2 regions of the Flaviflexus salsibiostraticola genome follow, and region 1 is predicted to be linked to the other one. Evidence: riboswitches for the same ligand, from Rfam matches in the RefSeq annotation. Region 1 holds a riboswitch; the other holds the start of a gene.
The links. A riboswitch is a leader RNA that binds a small molecule or an ion and turns the genes downstream of it on or off. The one in region 1 is predicted to bind FMN.
Positions count from the first base shown of each region.

Region 2: it holds a riboswitch for FMN, as region 1 does, so the genes downstream of both, ribD (bifunctional diaminohydroxyphosphoribosylaminopyrimidine deaminase/5-amino-6-(5-phosphoribosylamino)uracil reductase RibD) here and EJO69_RS02405 (ABC transporter permease) in region 1, are expected to answer to the same signal.

Region 1 covers NZ_CP034438.1:508,036-515,788, reverse strand. The annotation lists gene EJO69_RS02425 (PH domain-containing protein) at 239-664, opposite strand; gene hisG (ATP phosphoribosyltransferase) at 661-1,503, opposite strand; gene EJO69_RS02415 (phosphoribosyl-ATP diphosphatase) at 1,513-1,776, opposite strand; gene EJO69_RS02410 (ABC transporter substrate-binding protein) at 2,030-2,998, opposite strand; gene EJO69_RS02405 (ABC transporter permease) at 2,995-3,744, opposite strand; FMN riboswitch at 3,806-3,924, opposite strand; gene rpe (ribulose-phosphate 3-epimerase) at 3,942-4,604, opposite strand; gene EJO69_RS02395 (transcription antitermination factor NusB) at 4,618-6,024, opposite strand; gene fmt (methionyl-tRNA formyltransferase) at 6,021-6,929, opposite strand; gene EJO69_RS02385 (hypothetical protein) at 7,167-7,753, shown strand, end outside.
Region 2 covers NZ_CP034438.1:1,875,135-1,882,887, reverse strand. The annotation lists gene putP (sodium/proline symporter PutP) at 1-1,023, shown strand, start outside; gene EJO69_RS08685 (class I SAM-dependent methyltransferase) at 1,166-2,269, shown strand; gene ribH (6,7-dimethyl-8-ribityllumazine synthase) at 2,342-2,812, opposite strand; gene ribA (GTP cyclohydrolase II) at 2,814-4,034, opposite strand; gene EJO69_RS08670 (riboflavin synthase) at 4,031-4,633, opposite strand; gene ribD (bifunctional diaminohydroxyphosphoribosylaminopyrimidine deaminase/5-amino-6-(5-phosphoribosylamino)uracil reductase RibD) at 4,618-5,670, opposite strand; FMN riboswitch at 5,760-5,889, opposite strand; gene EJO69_RS08660 (hypothetical protein) at 6,151-7,149, opposite strand; gene hrpB (ATP-dependent helicase HrpB) at 7,146-7,753, opposite strand, start outside.

The DNA.
Region 1 (7,753 bases):
GTCAACTCGGCAGGAGCGAAGGACGTGACCGGCGCATCGCACGCATCATTGGGTGCTGGGCAGGACGGGCCTCGCTGCGGAGCACGCAGGGGTGTGTCCGTGCGGAGGTGCGTGGGTGCCGGTGGGTCCACCGCTGAGCCCTGAATACCAGCTGGACAGAATGTGATCGATGAGGGCGGCGAGACGGACTGGCTGGCCGCAATGGTGCGAGGTTCCGCCGGTCAGTCGAACACGTCGACTACCTCGACTGCATGCGATCGATAAGGGTCGCGAGGCGCACTGCCTCCCGGCGGGCATACTCACCATCGGCGCTCTGGATCGCCATAACGTTGATGACGTGGCCCTCGGAGGTATCGACCCGGACCCAGGGTCCCTCGCCGAAGTCGACCCCGACGATCTCGGCCCAGTCGAGGGTGTGGGAGTAGATGAGGTTCTTGATGTAGATCCCCTCCTCACGGACTTCGACGCGGACCTGGACCTGGATCCAGAGCAGCCAGAGGAAGAACGCGAGGAGGAGAAGGGTTCCGATGTAGTCGATGGTCCCCCAGGCATACATGCCGAAGCTCGGCGAGACTGAGAAGAGGACTGCCGTGGCGGCAATGAGGAGGATGGCGAGACCGTAGCACACGTATCTCGCCATCCGGGGTCGAAAGGTATCGGTCACAGCCTGCAGGCGAGAATCGGGGTGACGAGGATGGCACGCGCGCCGGCGTCGTACAGCGAGTCCATCACCTTGTTCCTGTCATCCTTCTTCACCATCGCGCGGACCGCGTACCACTCCCCATCGTGCAGCGGGGACACGGTCGGCGACTGGAGTCCGGGGGTCACCTTGACCGCCTCGTCGAGGTGGCTCCGGTGGATGTCGTAGTCGATGAGGACGTAGCCGCGGGCGACGAGGACGCCCTGGATGCGGCGGTCGAGAATGTTGAGTCCTTCGGGCTCCTCGCCGGTGCGGCGGATGAGGACGGCCTCGGAGAGCATGAGCGGCTCGCCGAACACGGTGAGGCCCGCTGCCCGCAGGGTCGAGCCGGTCTCGACGACGTCGGCGATCGCGTCGGCAACCCCGAGCTGGACGGAGGATTCGACCGCGCCATCGAGGTGGACGACAGTGGCGTCGATGCCCTTCTCCCCGAGGTGCTTCCTGACGACCTGGTCGTAGGACGTGGCGATCCTCTTGCCCGCCAGCTCGTCGATCGTCGACATGGAGCCGCCCGGTGCCGCGAAGCGGAACGTCGATCGTGCGAATCCGAGGGCGCGATGCTCGATCGCCTCGGCACCCGAGTCGATGAGGAGGTCGCGGCCGGTGATGCCGACGTCGACCGTGCCCGCACCGACGTAGACGGCGACGTCCCTCGGGCGAATGAAGAAGAACTCGACGCCGTTCGCCTCGTCGAGCAGGACGAGCTCCTTCGGGTCGCGGCGCTGGCGGTAGCCGGCCTCAGCGAGAAGCGTCGATGCAGGTTCGGACAGTGAGCCCTTATTGGGGACAGCGATTCTCAGCACGGAAAGTCCTTAGAGGTAGCGGTAGACGTCGTCCAGGGTCAGATCCCTGGCGATGAGCATGACCTGGAGGTGGTAGAGGAGTTGAGATGCTTCGAGGGCGACCTGCTCGTCCGACTCGTACTCGGCCGCGATCCAGACCTCGCCCGCCTCCTCAAGGAGCTTCTTCCCGATCGTATGGATCCCGGCATCGAGCTCCTTGACGGTGCCCGACCCCTCGGGGCGCTCCTGGGCCTTCTGGCTGAGTTCAGCGAACAGTTCTTCGAAGTTCTTCACGCGCCCAGTCTATGCGCATCGGCCGCAGTCCTCACCCCGCGCCCAGGAAGAGAGCCGAATCGCGCATCACCAGCCCCACTCCCCTACATGCCCCGCCGTGCCGCCCTCTTCTCAGCGAGCATCACCTGTCGCCAGACCACGCCGTCGCGGGTCCGTCATGGTCCCTGTCCTTGCGGTTGTCGAGGAGGTCAGGATCGGGGGCAGACAAGGAGGGGTCCCGCACATGATGTGCGGGACCCCTCTCAGCAGGCTCTCATCGTGCGTCGACGATCTGCGTCGTCATCGCCTCATCCGCGGGAACCTCGGTCGAGATGATGCCGGCGGAGTGCATGAACTCGCTCATCGCTGCCCACCGCTCGGTGTCCTGGATGCCGACCGTGCCATCGCCCTGGTAGAGGGGCAGGGTCGCGGTGAAGGTCAGCTCAGCGGCGGCACGCGCCTCGGGGTCGCTCATGCCGGGCACGTACTTCGTCACGATGTCGAGGGTCTCCTCGGGGTTCTCGGCGGCGAAATCGATCGCCTTCTCGACGCCGTCGAGGATCCCGACGTAGGCGTCGGAGAGCTCGTCGAACGAGTCACCCCTCGCGGTGAGGCCGGGGCCGATGAGGGGCAGGTTCGGTGCGAGGTCGATAGTGCGCACGTCGAAGCCCTGCGACTCCATCGCCACAGCGTCGTTGTTGACGAAGCCGATGACGGCGTCGACGTCCCCGCGGGTCAGAGCCGCCATCTGCGTGAAGCCGATGCTCTGGACGTCGACATCCTCAAGGTCGTACTGATCCAGCATGGCGAGCAGACCGAACCAATTCGCGCCATACTCCCCCGGGAGCCCGACGCTGCGGCCCTCGAGGTCGGCCGGGCTCATGATGTCGGAGTCCTCGGGGACGATGAGGGTGACGGGGTACTCCTGGTAGAGGGTGGCGAAGTTGACGGCGTCGATCCCCTCGGCCCTCGCGTACATAACCTCGTCCCCACCGGCGAAGAGGACATCCTCTTCACCCGTGGTGAGTGCCGTGAAGAGTGGCTCCTGCGCGCCGTGATGGCGGAGGGTGACGTCGACACCGGCATCCTCGAAGAAGCCCTGGTCGTCGGCCACGTAGAACGGGAAGAACTGGACGTCCGGCACGTAGGACATGCCGACGGTCACCGATTCGGCCTCATCCGTGTCGGCGCCGCAGGCACCGAGGAGGGCGACGGCCGTGAGGGCCGCGAGGATTTTTTTCATGAGATTCCCTTTCTGATGTCGAGCACACGCTCGACGTAGGTGAGGAGGAGATAGATTCCAACAGCGAGGACGATGAGGATGGCGATGACGGCGAACAGCTGGGCCACGTTCGCCGTGGAACCCTGCCCCTTCGAGAGGGCCGCACCGAGCCCATCCCCGCCCATGACCATCTCGCCGACGACGGCGCCGGTGATGGAGAGGGTGAAGCCGGTCCTGATGCCGGCGAGAATCGAGGGCAGCGCCAGCGGCATCTCAATCCGCCGAACAAGGTCGAGCCTGCCTGCCCCGTCGAGCCTCGCCGCGTCGATGATGTCCTGATCGAGTTCGCGGATCCCGAGGGCGGTGGAGATGACGACGGGGAAGATGACGATGATCGTGCACAGCACGGTGATCGGCAGGAGGCCGTAGCCGAGCCAGATGACGAGGAGCGGGGCGAGGGCGACGGCCGGGACGGCCTGCGAGGCGGCCAGGTACGGGCCGAGCGTGGCCGCGACGATGCGGGAGCGGGCGATCAGGTAGCCGAGCGGAATCCCGATGAGGGTGGCGGCGATGCAGCCGAAGAGGGCTGCGATGAGAGTCTCACGGGCAGCGAGGATGAGGTAGCCGTCGGTCAGGCCGGCCCAGAGGGTGTCCCACACGCGCATGGGGTGGGGAAGGAAGTATGTCGGGACCGCGCCCGCTTCGGCGACGGACCACCACAGGGCCAGCACCAGCAGCCCGAATACGATCGGTGCGAAGTGTCGCAACTGTCCTCCGCGCACTTCGGGGACAGCGGGCACGCGTCGCGCACGTTGGGCGCGACAGCCAGGCGTGTTTCTCCCATCCGGACTTTCACCGTCGGTTGGGGAGTTTCACCCCATCAACCGCTTGCGCGGGTCGCGGACTATCACCGCCGGCTCGGACTTTCACCGACCCCGAAACACGCCTCTATCGTAGCATCTCGTCAATGACTGTGACTGCGAGCCAACTCACGCAGCGTATCGACCGCGTTCGCGGCGTCCTCAGCCTTGTACACGGCAGACCCTGCGACGAAGTTGTTCGCGCCGGCCTCGGCCGCCTGGGCGATCGTGTCGGCGCTGACGCCGCCGTCGACCTGGATCCAGGTCTCGAGGCCCTTCTTGTTGATGAGCTCGCGCAGGCGCGCGACCTTCGGCATGACGCTCGCGATGAACGGCTGCCCGCCGAAGCCCGGCTCGACCGTCATGCACAGGACCATGTCGAACTCATCGAGGATGTCGATGTAGTCGTCGATCTGGGTGGCGGGGTTGAGGGCAATACCGGCCCTGGCTCCCATCGCACGAACCTCGCGTGCCAGACGGATTGGGGCCGCGACAGCCTCGGCGTGGAACGTGACCGAGTCCGCACCGGCCTCGACAAAGCCCGGCACCCAGCGGTCCGGGTTGGCGATCATGAGGTGCGCGTCGATCGGGACCGGCGAGTACTTCTTCGCGGCCTCGATGACGGGAATGCCCCACGTGAGGTTCGGAACGAAATGGTTGTCCATGACGTCGACGTGGGCCCAGTCCGCGTTCGAGATCCTGTTGAGCTCGCCGGCAAGGTTGCCGATGTCGGAGTTGAGGATGGAGGGGGAGATCAGAATGCTCATGGTTCCCAGTTTCTCACTTCTTGATGAGGAGAGCGGCGAACATCGCGTCCGTATCATGCTCATCCGGCCACAGCTGGAGATACGGACCGGTGATCGTGTCCAAAGACCCAGGCTTGACGATGCGGCGTGCGATCTCGACCGCATCGAGAACCTCGACCCGGTCCGTGAACCGGTCGACGATCTCCCGCGTCTCCCGCACATCGGGTGAGCACGTCGAGTAGCAGATGAGGCCGCCGGGACGGGCGGACTCGATTGCGGCCTCGAGGAGGCCCACCTGGAGGTCCGTCATCCCCTCCGCATCCTCGTACGTCTTGCGCCAGCGGGCCTCCGGCCGGCGGCGGAGCGACCCGAGGCCCGAACAGGGAACGTCGACGAGGACTCGGTCGAAGCGTCCCGGCTCGCCGATCGAGCGCGCGTCGCCCTCGCGGAGGATGACGGCGTCACCGAAGGGCTCGATGGCGTTCGCCACAAGGTCGAGACGGTGCCCGTGCAGCTCGTTGGCGAAGATCGTGACGGCAGGGTCGGCGAGCGCCGCCATCGTCGCGGTCTTCCCGCCGGGACCCGCACACATGTCGAGCCACTCCGTGTCCCGGCCCTCGAGAGGTGCCTCGATGACGAGGTGGGCGACGAGCTGGGAGCCCTCATCCTGCACACCCGCGCTGTGGTCCCGGATCGACTGCATCCGGCCCGGGTTACCCCGCTCGAGGACAACAGCCTCCTCGAGGAGCGATCCCTCGGTCGGGGTTGCACGGGCGTCCTCGGCGTCGCGGACAACGGTCTCCCGGGAGACGGTGCGCGGTGCGATGGCGACGCGGGCGGGCTCGTTGTTGGCGGCGAGCACATCACCGAGATCATCGACCGTGCGGCCCGAGGCCTCGAGCGACTTCTCATAGACCTCGAGGATCCATTCGGGGTGGGAGGTCTGTGCGGCGAGGACCGCCCGGGGTCCCTGCGGGGCGAGGTCCGTGGCGAGGACCTCATCCCATTCGGCCGAGGTGCGCTCGCTGATGCGATGCATGACGGCATTGACGAAGCCCGAGGCGCCTGAGCCGGCCTCGTTGCGGGCAAGGTTGACCGTCTCATTCATGGCCGCATGGATCGGCACGTCGAGGCCATGGATCTGGTGCGCGCCGAGTCGGAGAATGTCGACGACGAGGGGATCGATCTCCTCGAACGGCCGGCCCTGGACGCAGCGCTCGATGATCGCGTCCCACCTGCCCATCATCCTCAGCGTGCCGTACGTCAGATTGGTGGCGAAGCCCCGGCCCCGCCCCGTCAGACCGGCCTTCTGCAGCGTCGCGGGAAGAGCGATATTCGCGTACGCACCGTCGCGGACCTGCTCGAGCACATCGAGGGCCACGAGCCGTGCTGGATCTGATTCCATGCGCCCTGGGCGCCAGTTCGTCGGTCTGTCAGTCATGAGCCCCAGACTACCGCCTCACGCAGTCCTCTCCCCCAGTCGGCCGCCCTCATCCACGGCTTTCCCGGGGGCGCGATCCGGTCGAGTTTCAGTGAGCCGGCGCCCGTTCCCAGGAGCACATCCTCGCCGACGGAGATCTGCCCGACGGGCAGATCGACATCGACCGGTTCCGCCGGTCCGATCTTCACGCGATCCCCGTGCCACGTCGTCCACGCGCCCGGCGCGGGCGTGAAACCGCGGATCTGAGCGTCGAGCTCGGCCGCTGTGCGGCTGAGGTCGAGCTGCCCGTCGGCGGCTTTCAGCTGCGGAGCGTAGGTCGGCTCACCCTCCTGGGGCACGGCGCGTGCCGTCCCATCGGCGATGGCGGCGAGGGTCGTGGCGAGCAGGTCGGCCCCCATCTCCGAGAGCCGGTCGAGCAGCTCGCCGGCGGTCTCACGGTGACCGATCTCAACCTCCGCCATGTCGTACACCGGCCCCGTGTCGAGGCCTGTCTCGATCTGGAAGGTCGCGATCCCGGTCGTCCGCTGACCGGCGGCGACCGCGTATTGAACGGGGGCCGCGCCCCGCCACTGCGGCAGGAGGGAGTAATGGAGGTTGATCCAGCCGTGGGCGGGCACCGCCAGCAGCGCTTCAGGAATGATGAGGCCGTAGGCGACGACGGCGACGATCTCCGGGTTCAGCTCCGCGAGCTGCTCGTGGACCGCTGGGTCCTTGAGCGTGGTGGGCGTGAGGACGTCGATGCCGAGCTCACGTGCCTTCGCCTCAACCGGTGAGGGCGTGAGCACGCGCCTCCTGCCCACAGGGGCGGGCGCCCTCGTGAGGACGGCGACGATCTCGTGCTCCTCGGCGAGGCGGACGAGCGACGGTACGGCGGTGGCCGGGGTGCCGGCGAAGATGATGCGCATGGGCTCATTCTACGGTCCACCAGATCAACGACCTGGGCGAGCCGAGGCGCAGGCGATGTCGACTGGGCTCCGGGTGATGCTTCTCGGGCTTCGGGTGAGTCTTCCCAGACGCCACTGCTCCGCGCCCCTCACGGCCACGTCCTGATATGTCAGGCATCCAAACGTCGCGCCGGGTTGACGACCGTCGGCTATCTTGGCCTGTAGAGCGTGCAGAGTGGCGCGCGGAATGGAGACAGCGTGGTCGACACATCAACGCAGGGCCGGACCCGGCAGGACAGAAGGCCTCTCCGCCTCTGGCCCATCGGAGTCGCGGCAGTGGCCGCGCTTGCCGTCGGCATGCTCCTGCCGAATCCCTTTCCCACACTGTTCGGCACCCAGGAGCAGACCAACCACAGCCTGGTCGTCAATTCGCTTGAGAGGAACGAAGAGATCGTTCTGCTGGGTCTGGGGATTCAGGGGATCGCCGAGGAGCGAGTCTCCCGCACGGTCTTCGGCCGCAATGTTCCCGGCAGCGGCAGGGTGCTCTTCCTTCAATACAACTTCCAGGCGAAGCTCGGCATCAATGGCGAGGAGGTCGAGATCGAGCAGCGCGGCGGGGACGGCCTCCACATCACCGTTCCCGAGTTCATCTTCATCGGCCACGATGACATCACATTCAAGACGGCGCTCGAGGATAACGGGGCGCTGAGCTGGGTCTCCCCCGACATTGATGAGCCGGAGGTCATCAACCAGATCCTCAACGAGCAGAACGTCGACACCCACGTCAACGCGAACAGGGACCTGCTCGAGGATCAGGCCGAGGCCTTCTATACGGGCATCGTCAC
Region 2 (7,753 bases), 1.2 Mb from region 1:
GCCCTCCTCATCGTTCCCATCACCGTGACCATTCAGGCCGGCGGCCCAGGCGACGTCGCCTCGATTGTCAACGATCAGATCCTGACCGGCTCCGGGATACCGAATGGCCTCGACCCCTTCGCCGGCCTCACCGTCATGGCGGTGCTCGGCGCGATCGGCTGGGGCATGGGCTACGTCGGCCAGCCCCACATCGTCGTCCGCTTCATGGCGTTGCGCACCCCGCAGGACGCCGTCTACGGGCGCCGCATCGGCATCAGCTGGATGATCATCTCCGTCGGCGGCGCCGTCCTCACCGCGATCGTCGGCATCTCCTACTTCCAGCCTGAGACGAATCCGCTGAGCGACCCGGAGACCGTCTTCATCGCATTGACCGCCGCCCTCTTCCACCCCCTCATCGGCGGCCTCATCCTGGCCGCGGTTCTCGCCGCGATCATGTCGACCATCTCCTCCCAGCTGCTCGTGAGCTCGTCGGCGATGGTCGAGGATGTCTACTCCGGGATCACGAAGAAGAGGATGTCGCGCACCGGCGGCGTCCGCGCAGGCAGGATCGCGGTTCTCATCACCGCCCTCATCGCCGCAGGCATCTCCATCACCCCGAACGACACCGTCCTCAACCTGGTCGGATTCGCATGGGCGGGCTTCGGCTCGTCCTTCGGGCCGATCGTCATCCTCGCCCTGTTCTGGAAGGGCCTGACGGCACGAGGTGCGATGGCCGGCATGATCACCGGCGCCGCGATCGTCATCGTCTGGGGCAACATCGACGGCGGCATCTTCGACCTCTACGAGATGGTGCCCGCCTTCCTCACCGCCCTGCTCGTGACGTGGCTGGTCTCGAGGATGACCCCGTACCCGGCGGACATCCAGGAGGAGATCAACACCGAGTTCGACCAGGCTGTCCGCCTGACGAAGGTGTGGGATGTCGACGAGGCGAAGACCGCCTCCAGCCGTCACCTCGACGCAGATGGCAACATCATCGAACGCTCGCCGCGATCGGCTGATCCGATCAATCCACCTCAGGCCTGATCCGTCAATCCGCCACAGGCCTGACAGGACCCGATGCCCCGCTCGATGAGCGGGGCATCGTCCATCCCGCCGTCATGCACGCGGTCCCGTCGCATCGCACACCCGTCCCTGCCGCCCCCAGCCGGTCGGCTACGATGTCTGCGTGACGGTTCCCGGCAGCCTGACGCGCTGCTCCTACTTCAACGAGGGTCTGTGCCGCTCGTGCACACACCTCGCGGTCCCCTACGCCGATCAGCTGTCCACCAAGCAGTCCATCGCCGAGTCCCTGCTTCCCTGCGCGGAGTGGCTGCCGCCGGTTGCGAGCGCCGAGTACGGCTTCCGGAATAAGGCGAAGATCATCGTCGCCGGGTCGACGGAGCAGCCGACTCTCGGGATCCTCCGCAACGGCTACGGGCAGGACCTCCGGGACTGCCTCCTCTACGAGGCTCCCATCACCGACGCTCACGGCCCGCTGACCGAGTTCATCACCCGCGCCGGCCTCGTCCCCTACTCGGTGCCCCACCGGTCGGGTGAGCTGAAGTCGATCCTCGTCACCGTCAATCCGGCGGGGAGGCTCCTCGTCCGCTTCGTCCTGCGCTCCGAGGCCTCTATTCCGTCGATCCGCCAGCACCTGCCGTGGCTGGCCGAGCAGATCCCTCTCACGACCGCCACCGCCAACCTCCTGCCGGAGCACGTGGCGCTCCCCGAGGGTCCGACGGAGATCCACCTCTTCGGACCGGAGGTGTTCGACATGAGCCTGGGCCCACTCGAGCTGAACCTGAGGCCGCAGGGCTTCTTCCAGACCAACACCGACATCACCCGCGTCCTCTATGCGACTGCGGCCGCGTGGGTCGACGAGATCGACCCTTCATCAATCTGGGATCTGTACTGCGGGGTGGGCGGCTTCGCGAAGTCCGTCGCCCGTCCGTGGCGGACCGTCCGCGGGGTGGAGCTGTCGGAGGATGCGGTCCGCGCCGCCGGCGGGGCCCCAACATTCGTCGCGGCCGACGCGGGAGAGTGGGCCCGCGAGCAGGAGACGACCCCCGATCTCCTCATCGTCAACCCTCCGCGCCGCGGCATCGGCGACCTCGCGGAGTGGATCCGCGACTCCGACATTGACCGGGTCCTCTACTCCTCCTGCAGCTTCGACTCGGCGGCGAGGGATCTCGAGATCATGGGCTTCACGGCCCTCCGCGCCCAGGTCTTCGACATGTTCCCGCACACGGACCACATGGAGGTCCTGATCTCGGCCGCACGGTCGGAGTGAGCGACCCAGACGCACTCCGGCTGGATCATCCTCCGTGCGGGGCTCTCACCAGCGGGAGGCTGCTGGGCGCAATTACGGAAGCCGGCGCAATGCCACCGCGGTTTCGAGAGCCGCGATGGCAGCCGCATATCCGCTGTCTTCACGCGAACCATCGAGTCCGGCGCGATCGAAGGCCTGCTGGTCGTTGTCGCAGGTGAGCAGACCGAAGCCGACGGGTGTCGCACGATCGAGGGCAACCCGTGTGAGGCCGTCAGTCGCAGCTCGGCACACGTAGTCGAAGTGCGGGCTTTCACCCCTGATGACAACACCCAGTGCCACAACGACATCGTAGGTCTGGGCGAGACGGTCGGCGACGACGGGGAGTTCGAAGGCCCCGGGGACACGCACGAGGAGCGGCTCGATCCCCGCATCAGCGCACGCCCGTTCCGCACCGGCGATAAGGCCATCCATGAACCGGGCGTGCCAGGTAGCCGCAACAATCGCAGCGCTCAGGCCCGAGGTGTCGAGGTTGGGAGTAGGGGCAGGGGTCTTGGTCGTGCTCATGTCAGCGTCCTCCAGCGGTTGTGCACAGCTCGTCCAGCCCAGGCAGCGTGTGGCCCATGCGGTCGCGCTTCGTGATGAGATAGGCGAGATTGTGGGGATTAGGGCTGACAGCGGACGGCACCTGGTGTGCTACTCCGATTCCGAATTGCTCGAGTGCACTGGACTTGTCCGGGTTGTTCGTCAGCAGGTCGACGCGCTCCACGCCGAGATCTCGCAGAATCTGGGCGGCATCGCCATAGTGCCGGTCATCTGCAGCAAGGCCCTGTTCAAGGTTGGCATCGACGGTGTCCAACCCTGCGTCCTGAAGCTGGTAGGCCCGCAGTTTCGCGGCCAGTCCGATTCCGCGACCCTCGTGGCCGCGCAGGTAGACGACGACGCCTCGTCCGCGAGTGTGGATCCTCTCGAGCGCCTGCTGAAGCTGGGGGCCGCAGTCACAGCGGCGGCTGCCGAAGGCGTCACCGGTCAGACATTCGGAATGGATTCTCGTCAGCACGGGGTCGTCGCCCCGAAGATCACCGAGGACAAGAGCGACATGTTCGACTCCCTCCACGCTCGTTCTGTACCCGTGAGCGGTGAAGTCGCCATAGATGGTGGGGAGTCTCGTCCCCCCTGTCTTCCGCACGAGCTCTTCGCGGAGATGCCGGTGGGCGAGAAGACTGTCGATGGACACTACCAGCAGGTCATGCTCGTCAGCGAAGTCACGCAGCTGAGGGCCGTCCTTCCTCGTGCCGTCGCTGTTGACGAGGCGGACGACAGCGCCGACGGGAGCCGCGCCCGCCAGACGAGCCAGATCGACGGAGGCCTCCGCGGAGCGGCGGCGCGCGAGGACGCCGCCGGTGAGAGTCCGCATCGGACGGAGTCGGCCGGTGTCGGCCGACACGCGTTTCACCTCGTACGCAAGAGCCCTGATCGCCGCGCTTGCACGATCGGTGGCCTCAACGCTCGCGCCCCGTGACCGTGCGGGATCTGTGCTCGCGGGATTGTCTCGTGACAAGAGCTCAGCTGTCAGCTGGTCGAGCGTCTCCTCCGGCATCGGGAGGTCGACCTGCCCGCGCGAATGCCTAAGGGCGAACGCGATGAGCTCCGGCTTGGCCTGAGAGACCGCGAAGACGAGATCTCCGCCCTCATTCTCGCCGCCCGTGACGACGACGGCGTGACCAACCGCGATGCTGCGGATCGCGTGGTCGACCGTATCCAGGCGCAGGACCGTCGCGGCGCTCATCGGGCCACCAGCTTCTCGACGTACTTGGCGATGATATCCACTTCGAGGTTGACGGTGTCGTCTGGCTCCTTGAACCCGAGCGTCGTCCTCGCCAGCGTCTCGGGGATGAGGCTCACGGTGAACGATGCTCCCGCCGGACCGTTGGATGCGGTGTCGACGACGGTGAGACTGACGCCGTCGACCGCGATCGACCCCTTTCGGACGATGTAGCGACTCACGGCGTCGGGCACCGAGATCGTCACGATCTCCCAGTGCTCGCTGGGCTGCCGGTCAAGGATCTGACCGGTGCCGTCCACGTGCCCCTGGACCATGTGCCCGCCGAGGCGCGTGCTCGGCGTGACGGCGCGCTCGAGGTTCACCCGGCTCCCGGGCTCGAGGATTCCCAGCGAGGTCTTCATGAGTGTCTCTCTCATGACATCGGCGGTGAACTCGTCACCGTCACACGACGTCACGGTGAGGCAGCAGCCGTTGACGGCGATCGAGTCACCGGGGACCGCATCGGACGTGGCCAGCGCACCGCGCACGGTGAGGCGCAGTGCATCGTTCTGCTCGTCCAGGCTGATGACAGAGCCAAGCTCTTCGACTATTCCGGTGAACATATATAGGGACCTTCTTCGTTGTGCTGCTGGACGGAGCCGCGCATCGTCACTCGAATGTTGGCTTCGTCCGTGGGGATGGTGGGAGGGATAACCGTGACGTCGGTCATCGTGAATCTGAGGATGTCGGTCATGGACTCGATGCCGAGCGGGCCGATGGCGAACCGACCGGCTCCGAGGAGAGCTGGCGCAAGGTAGGCGACGATCTCATCGACGACACCCGCACGAAGGAAAGCAGCAGCCACGGTGGGTCCGCCCTCGAGAAAGACGTGGCGCCGCTCGAGGCGGTGCAGTTCTTCCAGCACCCTTGCGGGATCTCGAGTCTGCAGGTGAAGGGTGTCGGCCGCGTCGTCGAAGATTCGGTGGCTGCCGCTGAGGGGTCGCTCACCGACGATGACACGAAGCGGCTGATGCGCGACGGCGCGACCATCCGAATCGCGCACGGTGAGCTGAGGGTCATCCACGACCACGGTGTTCGTCCCGACCATGATGACATCGCATTCGCCCCGCAGGCGATGAGTATCTGAACGGGCTGCGCGAGAGGTGATCCACGCGGAGGTGCCATCGACTGCCGCGCTGCGCCCGTCGAGGGTGGCGGCATATTTCCATGTGACGTAGGGCCGGCCGTGTGTGACGGCGAAGGACCAGGCACGGTTCAGTTCCGCGGCCTCAGCAGAGCGATGGCCGCCGACAGCATCGACGCCCGCCGCGCGAAGAGCCTGCGCGCCCTTTGAGGCCTGCGGGTTCGGGTCGGACTGCGCGAAGACGACACGGGAAACACCGGCGTCGATGAGCGCGCGTGTGCATGGTCCCGTCCGGCCCGAGTGATCGCAGGGCTCTAGAGTGACGACGGCAGTGGCGCCCCGAGCTGACGCGCCGGCCTTGGAGAGGGCGTCGGCCTCAGCGTGTGGTGTCCCTGCTCCTCGGTGCCACCCTTCAGAGACCGTCGCACCCTCTGGATCGAGCAAGACACATCCGACCCGCGGGTTGGGGCCCGGTCGAAAGTCGGGAGACGACGCCACGCTAAGCGCTCGGGTCATGGCCGCATCCTCGGCCGCTGTCACGATCATCTGTCCCCTCCGGCAGGCGCGCAGGCGAGGGGGCACGACGGTACGGCAAACGCCGTCCGATACGCGCGCTTCCCATCCGGACTTTCACCGTCGGTTCAGGATTTTCACCTGATCAACCGGCCACTGGCTGTGGCCGGGTCGCGGACTATAACCGCCGGCGCGGAATTTCACCGCCCCCAGTGCACGTACACTTTGTCAGGCACAAATTAACATGAGGCGCAGCCCAGCGGCAATCGTGTCCGCGGGAGGTGAACTGACAGTCCTGACGCGCTCAAGAACGCCAAGCGCTCAGCCAGCACCGCTGGCGTCCCCCTCGTACGCACTGAATGCGGCGATAGCTGTGATGTCTGACTCGAGTACGCAGCCTCGGCAGTGGGAGCTTCGACACCAGCCGCCTGATTGGCTGCGAGCAGGGCGAGCCCTGGGCCTGTGGACGTTCGAGGGCCGCTTCTACAGCGATCCCGCCAGGACCGCCTTCTCGCCTGTGCCCTGCCGGTTGAGGTGGAGCACTGCGCCCGTCGACAGAGTGAGGTCGGTGCCATCGGGGATGACGACTCCCGTGACGAGGACATGCGAGGCGAGCTCGAGCAGCACCTGCTGAAGCACCTCCGGGCTCGTGCCCGTGAGCAGGAATTCATCCTTCCCCACATCGACCAGTCCCTCGGTGAATCCGTAGAGCCTGCCGAGACGCTTGGCGAGACCCAGGTGGACGAGGGCGAGCACGGGCGGGGAGCCCGGCGGGGTGGTCTCAACCACCTGCCGATAGAAGCCCGGCTCGTAGACCGTGCCGTTCGCGTGGATGCCGAGGACGTGGTCGTCGATGAGGGAGGCGACGAGCTCCGTGTGGGTGCGGGCCCGCGCAGCCGTGTCCTCCCCGGACGTGTCGATGACGAGGCTCGCGGTGTGCTGGGACGTCTCCTCGACTGCCCGCGGCCACAGGTAGGCGCGCTCGGCGATCGGCGTGAGGTCATCGATCGCCGGAGCGGGGCGGAGCAGCGAGGCGCCGCGGTGGAGCGTCCCGTCCCGCAGCTCGCCGTCGAGGGTCCGCTGGAGGGCTGCCACGTCGATGGGATGGCGGAGCAGAAGTGTCGCGGTGAGTGAATCGGCCACGGAGCGACCCTCGGCCACAGCTCCGGCCGTGAGCGCCCTGTCCATTGCGGTGATGAGGGCGGTTGCGTCCTCGCCGAAGCTGTCGGTCACCGGCTCGTAGGCGGTCAGCGTGTGCCCGGTCAGCGTGAGCGTGTCGCCCAGGTATCCGCCCGCCACGCCCAGCAGCCAGTCCTCGACACCTGGAAGGCGGAACCGCATGGCGAAGAACGTGACGCCGGGGCCGTTGATGCGGCCGAGGACCTCGACGGACGAGGGGTCCTGGCCGTCCCTCACGAGCCAGTCCCTCATCTCACGAACAGCATCCTCAGCCTGTCTCTTCAGCGCCCGGTAGTCGCTCACGTGGCCCTCCTCGTCGTCTTCCTCGTCGGCGTCGCGCTCAGCGGGTCCTCTGGCCAGGGATGCTTCGGATAGCGGCCCCGGTTCTCGGCCCTCACCTGAGAATAGGCGCCGCGCCAGAACGAGGCCAGATCGTCGGTGACAGCAAGGGGCCGGGCGGCAGGCGAGAGCAGCTGGATCTGGAGCCGGACTCCCCCGGCGAGCAGGGGCGAGTCCTGCCACCCAAAGCACTCCTGCACCTTCATCGCCGAATACGGCTTCTCGGCGTCGTAGTGGATCTTCGCGGTGCCGCCGGCGGGCGATTCAATCCGTGCGGGCGCAAGTCTCTCAAGGTCAACCGCCTCCGGCCACGGCAGGAGGCGTCGCAGGCAGTCGACCAGATCCGCCTGGATCGCACCGCCCCTGCTCCATCGGTCGAGCTCCGGGCCGAGCCATTCCTCCGCACGGTCGGACAGCCCCTCGTCACTCACGTCCGGCCACGGCGCTCCGAGAGTGCGGTGGAGGAAGTCGAGCCGCTGGCGCAGGTGGAGAGCGCTGTCCGACCAGGAGAGCAGGTCCGGCAGGGAGCGGATGAGGAGGGGGCGGGCCGCGTCGGGGTCGATGTCGG